Linked DNA regions of Tunicatimonas pelagia. The protein of the gene in region 1 binds, or shares a complex with, the protein of each later gene. Links are inferred from orthologs where the notes say so. Each region holds a gene or a part of one and is shown in the gene's direction. Other genes may lie near its edges.

What was found.
Region 2: the proteins of P0M28_RS11380 (region 1) and P0M28_RS15720 are in contact, whole or in part, in a cryo-EM structure (PDB 6ZJN), measured with the Thermus thermophilus proteins. The link is inferred for Tunicatimonas pelagia from one-to-one orthologs. Residues at the interface, in WP_096411123.1 of Thermus thermophilus: Thr2, Leu3, Lys4, Leu6, Ser9, Thr13, Tyr16, Leu17, Val22, Thr23; in WP_096411122.1 of Thermus thermophilus: Arg41, Phe42, Val44, Arg45, Met46, Thr296, Tyr354.

Annotation. Positions count from the first base shown.
Region 1 is NZ_CP120683.1:2,694,024-2,697,111, forward strand. What follows is about bases 1-2,760. They hold P0M28_RS11380 (4Fe-4S dicluster domain-containing protein), read left to right. Parts: upstream 1-912; coding sequence 913-1,608; downstream 1,609-2,760. Other genes in these bases: P0M28_RS11375 (ATP-binding protein), read right to left, coding at 1-787; P0M28_RS11385 (NADH-quinone oxidoreductase subunit J family protein), read left to right, coding at 1,605-2,120; P0M28_RS11390 (putative LPS assembly protein LptD), read right to left, coding at 2,219-2,760. Also shown: more of P0M28_RS11390, read right to left, coding at 2,761-3,088. UniProt on the Escherichia coli protein: NDH-1 shuttles electrons from NADH, via FMN and iron-sulfur (Fe-S) centers, to quinones in the respiratory chain. The immediate electron acceptor for the enzyme in this species is believed to be ubiquinone.
Region 2 is NZ_CP120683.1:3,682,824-3,686,104, forward strand. What follows is about bases 29-2,981. They hold P0M28_RS15720 (complex I subunit 1/NuoH family protein), read left to right. Parts: upstream 29-934; coding sequence 935-2,029; downstream 2,030-2,981. Other genes in these bases: P0M28_RS15710 (baeRF3 domain-containing protein), read right to left, coding at 29-56; P0M28_RS15715 (low molecular weight phosphatase family protein), read left to right, coding at 169-789; P0M28_RS15725 (DMT family transporter), read left to right, coding at 2,031-2,864; P0M28_RS15730 (hypothetical protein), read left to right, coding at 2,943-2,981. Outside these bases: more of P0M28_RS15710, read right to left, coding at 1-28; more of P0M28_RS15730, read left to right, coding at 2,982-3,086. UniProt on the Escherichia coli protein: NDH-1 shuttles electrons from NADH, via FMN and iron-sulfur (Fe-S) centers, to quinones in the respiratory chain. The immediate electron acceptor for the enzyme in this species is believed to be ubiquinone.

The DNA of each region.
Region 1 (3,088 bases):
ATTCGGTGCTATAAGTAAGTTCTACTGCCTCACGCTCTAATTCTAATAATAACTCTTTAGGATTATACCGATGAAAATGCCAGTCTCTTTTTCTAATCTTTTCCTCTCGCTCATTATAAACGATATACTGAATCGTGAGCGGATAGTTGAGGCGTGCACGTTGAGCAGGTGTACCAAGCCATAGTATGCCCAAATTAGTTAGGCCTCCTTCAGAGTTAACCAGTTGGTAAAATTCTGCTATTTCTGCCGCCTCTTTGTTTTTAATGAACTCCGAGACTTTATCAGAGGATCTAATATCCTGTATGAATAGATTTACCTTAGCTTCATCAGCATTCGATAAAGAGACTTTCTGAGGAGTAATAATTTCCCACTGAAAGGCTGTTTTCTCGGCAGCCAAATGCGTTAGGTCATTACTACTAACGGGAAAGCAATTATCAGATACCCGAATAAATACTTTTCCTGAGGAAGTTGTAGCGATAGCTCTAACTGAAGGCAATATCTTCAATACAAAGTATTCACCACCATTGATATGCCGTATGATGGAGGGATCGACAATACCCACTCCGTCCGTAAGTCCGCGAAGCTTCTTCATTATTTCGTTGACATTAGTTTGATTCACCCTTTGATTAGTAGGAGGCTCACTGGTAGCATCTTCTATACCGATTATTATTTCGCCTCCTTGTGCGTTAGCAAAGCAAACGCAAATCTCCGCAAGCTTTTTTAAGTCTGCTCTAGACCCAATAGCTAAACGAAGACTTTTGTAGTCTCTATCTTTATTCTCTACCATAAAACTCTTGGTACTATTTGTTCTGTAGTCAATTTGAAAAGATAGAATGTTGCTTTTGCTTTTCCAAAATGAAAAGAATTGGGTAAATAGCAGTGTTTTAATTGATTACTCAGAAAGAAGGTTTTATGAGCCATCGAGGAGCGAATAATTCTTATTTCGGAAATATTGGGGAGGCGATTAGTTCATTGCTAACGGGATTGAAACTGTCCTTCCGCCATCTGTGGCAAGCCCGACAGAAGCGGGAACCGATGGGTGTAGCCGAAGATAATTACTTTGAACGGCAAAACGGTATTGTTACCCTTCAGTACCCGCACGAAACTTTTCCGGTACCGGATATTGGGCGTTACCAGCTTCATAACGAGATTGACGACTGCATCGTCTGCGATAAGTGCGCGAAAATTTGCCCGGTTGATTGCATCGAGATTGAACCGGTGCGAGCTACGGGAGAGATTGGTAAAACCTCCGATGGTTCGTCCAAACGACTTTATGCCGCAACGTTTGATATTGATATGGCCAAGTGTTGCTTTTGCGGCTTATGTACCACCGTTTGCCCTACCGAATGCCTCACCATGACCAAAGAGTACGACTTCAGTGTTTTTGATATTCAAGAGCATACCTTTGCCTTTTCCGAAATGACGGCAGCAGAAATAGCAGAGAAGCAACAAGAGTTTGAGGAATACCAGAAGCAAAAAGTAGCCGCTAAGGCGGCCGCCCCTAAACCTAAAGCAACGGTTCGCCCTAAAGTGGGGGCAAAGCCTGTCTTTAAACCTAGAATTCCTGTTCCGAAGAAAAAACCTAACCAACCACCATCCGAAGAATGAATCTATCGGTAGAAATAATAGCCTTTTATGCTTTTGCCGGATTGGTCGTTCTTTCAGCAATCGTTATCCTGTTTACCCGCAATGTGTTGTACGCAGCCTTTTCGCTGCTACTGACTTTTCTGGGAATTTCAGCGGTATACGTACTGGCCGGAGCTGATTTTTTGGCCGTGATGCAAATTTTGGTGTACGTGGGTGGAGTATTGGTGTTGCTCGTTTTCGGAGTGATGCTCACCAACCAGGTAGCCGGAAAATCAGTGCGTACCCAACACCACAACCAGTTTTGGGGACTGCTTATTGGCGGAGCCTTATTCTTCTTGTTAGCGCAGGCTATTTGGTTTATTGATATGAGTAGCTTGGTATGGCTACAGACCGCCAAGACGGTTCAGGCTTCTACGGTATCCACCCTTGGTATTCAACTAATGAGCGATTTTATTTTGCCCTTCGAGCTAACCGCAGTGCTGCTGTTAGTGGCACTTATTGGGGCGGCCTACGTAGCCCAGCGACAGTTGTAATCCAGAGTGTTCGAGTGTTCAAAATTACTGCTTCTTAACTCGGAGTAAAAAACTCTGAACTCAAACACCTGAGTACACGAATACATGAACGCTTCAAACTAGAAGAAATCCTGCCACACTCGGCGACGCTGAAGCTTCAGATCGCTCAGCATAGAGGACTTTACGTTAATCTGCACGTAGTAGGAGGTAAACCGCCCAAAGGGAACCCAATCAAATCGAAAATCGAAGCAGTCTAAGTCGCGGAAAATAGTGACGTTGGTTTGGGTAATTTCTTCCCGCTCAAAATCGTAGCCCGACTGAAAGCGTACTTTCCACTTAGGCGTAAGGTTAGCATCGCCCGAAAACTGTAGCGATTGGGTAAATGGACTAGCGGTAGGCTCAGGAGCAAATTCATTCTCTCGCGGGGCTGGCTGAATAATCTCTCTAGTTAAGTTTTTCCGATAATTAAAGGCATAGCGCAGTTGCAAACTCCAAGCTACATCGAAATCAGCGTAATCATTGAAGGCGGGGCCTACCAGTTCTAGCTGGTTTAGTTCATCTACCGTGGGGTCTATATCATCTTCAGGATCGCCTCCCTCTTCTTTATTCTCCTTAGCTTTGGGTTGCAGCCGAGTACTTATATTAAAATTGGCGCGAGAAAGCGTACCAATACTAAAGTTCCGCTCATTGACCCCTCCCAACCCATCAGGGGTAGGCCTTGTCTGCCAGGCGTACTGATCGAACTTAACCAATCGGGCAAATATTTCACCATTCTGGGCAGTATCCCTCGGGTTGGTCGGATCAGGAATATAAATATACGGGTCTACGGTAGCCCCTCCATTGATAGATACTTTTCCGTCTAGTAGTCGAGTGCGCGCTGAGATGTTAAATGGAGCTAGATTAAATGAATCAGCTGCAAGATTGTAGCTGGTGCTCAGTTGCAGACTTTCAAAGATTGGTATTTTCTTAGTGGCGTTTTCGGCATCGGT
Region 2 (3,281 bases), 990 kb from region 1 along the record:
TTAATCCCGGAAAAATCAGCGAGTGTCTGCAAGTCTTCTTTGGTCATCGTCTTCATATCAAAAAAAATTATTTCTTAAAAAATTATTCATCTATATTAACTGATACGTTAGCAGGTTGTTTGATCGGGTAAACGAACTCCAACTTTTACCAACTCTAAATCTAACCGCATGTTACACAATGATTTAGCGTACTACATTCAGACTGCAACTGAAGAATATAATCAAATCACTGCCCAGCGGAAAGCTGACTTGCAAGAAGTGAGTAGCTATGTTTCTCAAAAATTGTCGGCTAAAAAAACAACCAACCTGGTAGTAATTTGTACGCATAATTCGCGACGAAGCCACTTCGGTCAATTTTGGTTACAGGCAGCGACTTACTACTATCATTTACCCAATATTCGTACGTTCTCAGGGGGCACTGAGGCTACGGCTTTTCATCCGAACGCGGTAGCCGCGTTAGAACGGGCTGGAGTAAATTTTTCTCAAACCGACAAATCTAGCAGCAACCCGCAATATCTAGCTTCATGGGACAATGATCATCCTGCTATACCGATGTTTTCTAAAAAGTACGATCATTCGGAAAATCCCCGAAGCTTGTTTGCGGCCATTATGGTTTGTTCCGATGCCGATGAAGCTTGCCCGTTTATACCTGGTGCCGATGCCCGCTTCTCCCTTCCCTACCAAGACCCCAAGCAGTACGATAACACCCCACAAGAGCGCGAACAGTACGACGAACGCTGTCGCCAAATAGCCCGCGAAATGCTTTATGCAATGAGCAGCGTGCAATGAACAATTAGCAATGTACGATGAACAATTGCCGAGAGGTAGTTGACAACAGCTAATGACTAATTATGATCTCTCTTGTGCGAATCTATGGACTATTGACGGACTACTGTGGACTGCTGAATCATCTTTTTTCGTAATTTGCCTGCCTATGGGTACGTTTCTGTTTTTCCTTCCGTTTTTGCTGGGCTTTACGGTGGTAGGTGTGTACGCCGAGCGGAAGATTTCAGCCTTCATTCAAGACCGGATGGGACCCATGGAAGTAGGTAAGTACGGACTGCTACAAACGGTGGCTGATCTGTTAAAGCTAATTCAGAAGGAAGATATTGTACCCAAAGCGGCGGATCGTATCCTGTTTCTGGCTGCTCCGGTTATTATTTTTGTGGCGGTTTTCGCCGGATTCTCAGTACTACCACTTACCTCTGGTTTTCGGGGTTCTACCGCTGAGATAGGCCTATTCTTCCTTCTGGCGATTGTCTCGCTGGATGTAGTCGGAGTTCTGATGGCTGGTTGGGGTTCTAATAACAAGTACGCACTTTACGGAGCACTGCGGTCGGTCGCGCAAATTATCAGCTACGAAATTCCGCTGGGACTGTCGGTGCTTTGTGTGGTTATTGTTTCTCAAAGTTTCGATCTTCAGACTATTTCTTACCAACAAGGCATTTTATCTACGGAAGTCACGACTGTTCCGGTGTACCTATTTGGCATTGCCAATTGGCAGATTGATGTAACCCATATCGGCGGAATTTTATCTTGGAACATCGTTCGGGTTCCGATTTTGTTTTTTGCGTTTATCATCTACTTCATCGCCTCACTCGCTGAAAGCAACCGCGCCCCGTTTGATTTGCCCGAAGCGGAATCAGAACTAATTGGCGGCTATCATACCGAGTACTCTGGCTTTCGCTGGGCGTTGTTCATGCTATCCGAATACGCCATGATGCTGCTGGTGAGCTTTTTAGGGACAATCCTCTTTCTGGGAAGTTGGAATACCCCGTTACCCAATCTCGGAGTGGTAACTTTAGCCGATTGGACTACTGGTGAACCCAACACTTGGTTGGCTCATACTTGGGGTATCTTCTGGCTATTTAGTAAAACACTACTGCTGGTAGCTGTGCAAATGTGGGTTCGTTGGACGTATCCCCGGCTGCGGGTGGATCAACTGATGAACCTCTGCTGGAAGTATCTGATTCCAGCTTCGTTACTATTGGTGCTGCTGTCGGCCGTCTGGAGATTGTGGATGCTGTAGCATGAACCCTTATCTGCTGGCGATACTTGCCATTCTAATTCTTGGTTCAGCTGGGGCTTTTATTAAGATAATAGCCTTACCACCTATTGTACTTACTTTTTTCCGCACGTTAATTCCTACGGTATTACTGTTTAGTTACTTCAAGCTCATTCGCCGAAGGCGTTTGTTCCGCTACTCGGCTAAGTGGCTGCTGGTGGGGTCGCTGCTAAATGCAGGACGACTGTTCTTATTTATCGCTAGCTATTCTTATACCAGTATCGTTAATGCGATTGTTATTTTTTACACTTGGCCAGTATTTACGGTGCTCTACAGCCGCATTTGGCTAAAAGAATCTATTCCTCGGCGTAATCAGATTCTTCTATTTCTACCCCTTATTGGCATTGTCATCATATTTTCTGACCAGCAAGTTACCACGGATGAACAAGACCTCATTGGTATGGGAGCGATGTCGCTCTCATCTATGCTGTACGCATTTACGGTGCTTATCTTCAAAAGAACCTCGCAGGAGTACACTGGCTTTGAGACCGTGTTCTTTCAGAATCTACTGGGTGGGTTCATTTTTTTGCCATTTGCCCTACCTTATTTAAATAAGATTGACCTACCAACGTACGGACTAATCACACTCTTTTCAATTTTTATTGGAGTGTTGGCCTTCGGCATGTTTTTTCAGGCACTACAAAAGATGCGAGCATCTACTCTTTCTTATCTGGCCTATCTGGAAGTGGTTATTGCCAGTTTGTACGGCATACTACTCTTTGATGAAACCGTTACTGGTCAGTTTGTGATTGGTGCAGTGCTGATTATCGTGGCTACACTGTTGTTTAAAAAGGGGTAATGTAAATCTTGTACAAAGATTGAACGCATTCAGGCACTTGCCCCTACTAAACAAACCATAGAAAAAGCGCGAGAAAAGATGTTCAATAACTATCAGGCTAATGCCTATCAAATGGATTATCCCGCTTATCGTCAGCAGGGATTACAGCTTGGTTCTGAAGCTATCGAGGCAGCTCATCGTACCATAGCGCAAAGCAGGTTGAAACTCCCTGGACAACGGTGATCTATAAAAGGGAGGCAACATGTACTCAATCTTGGAGTACTCAATGTAAGTAGACGGTGGAGGGAACCACAAAACTTACTTGGAGCTGCTTAACAACAATTTGAAATACGCCCGGAAAACCAGGGTGTGCTCATATCTCACAAAAAAAGGGAGCTAATTACCAGCTCCCTTTCTTTTTGTTATACGTTTAATTTT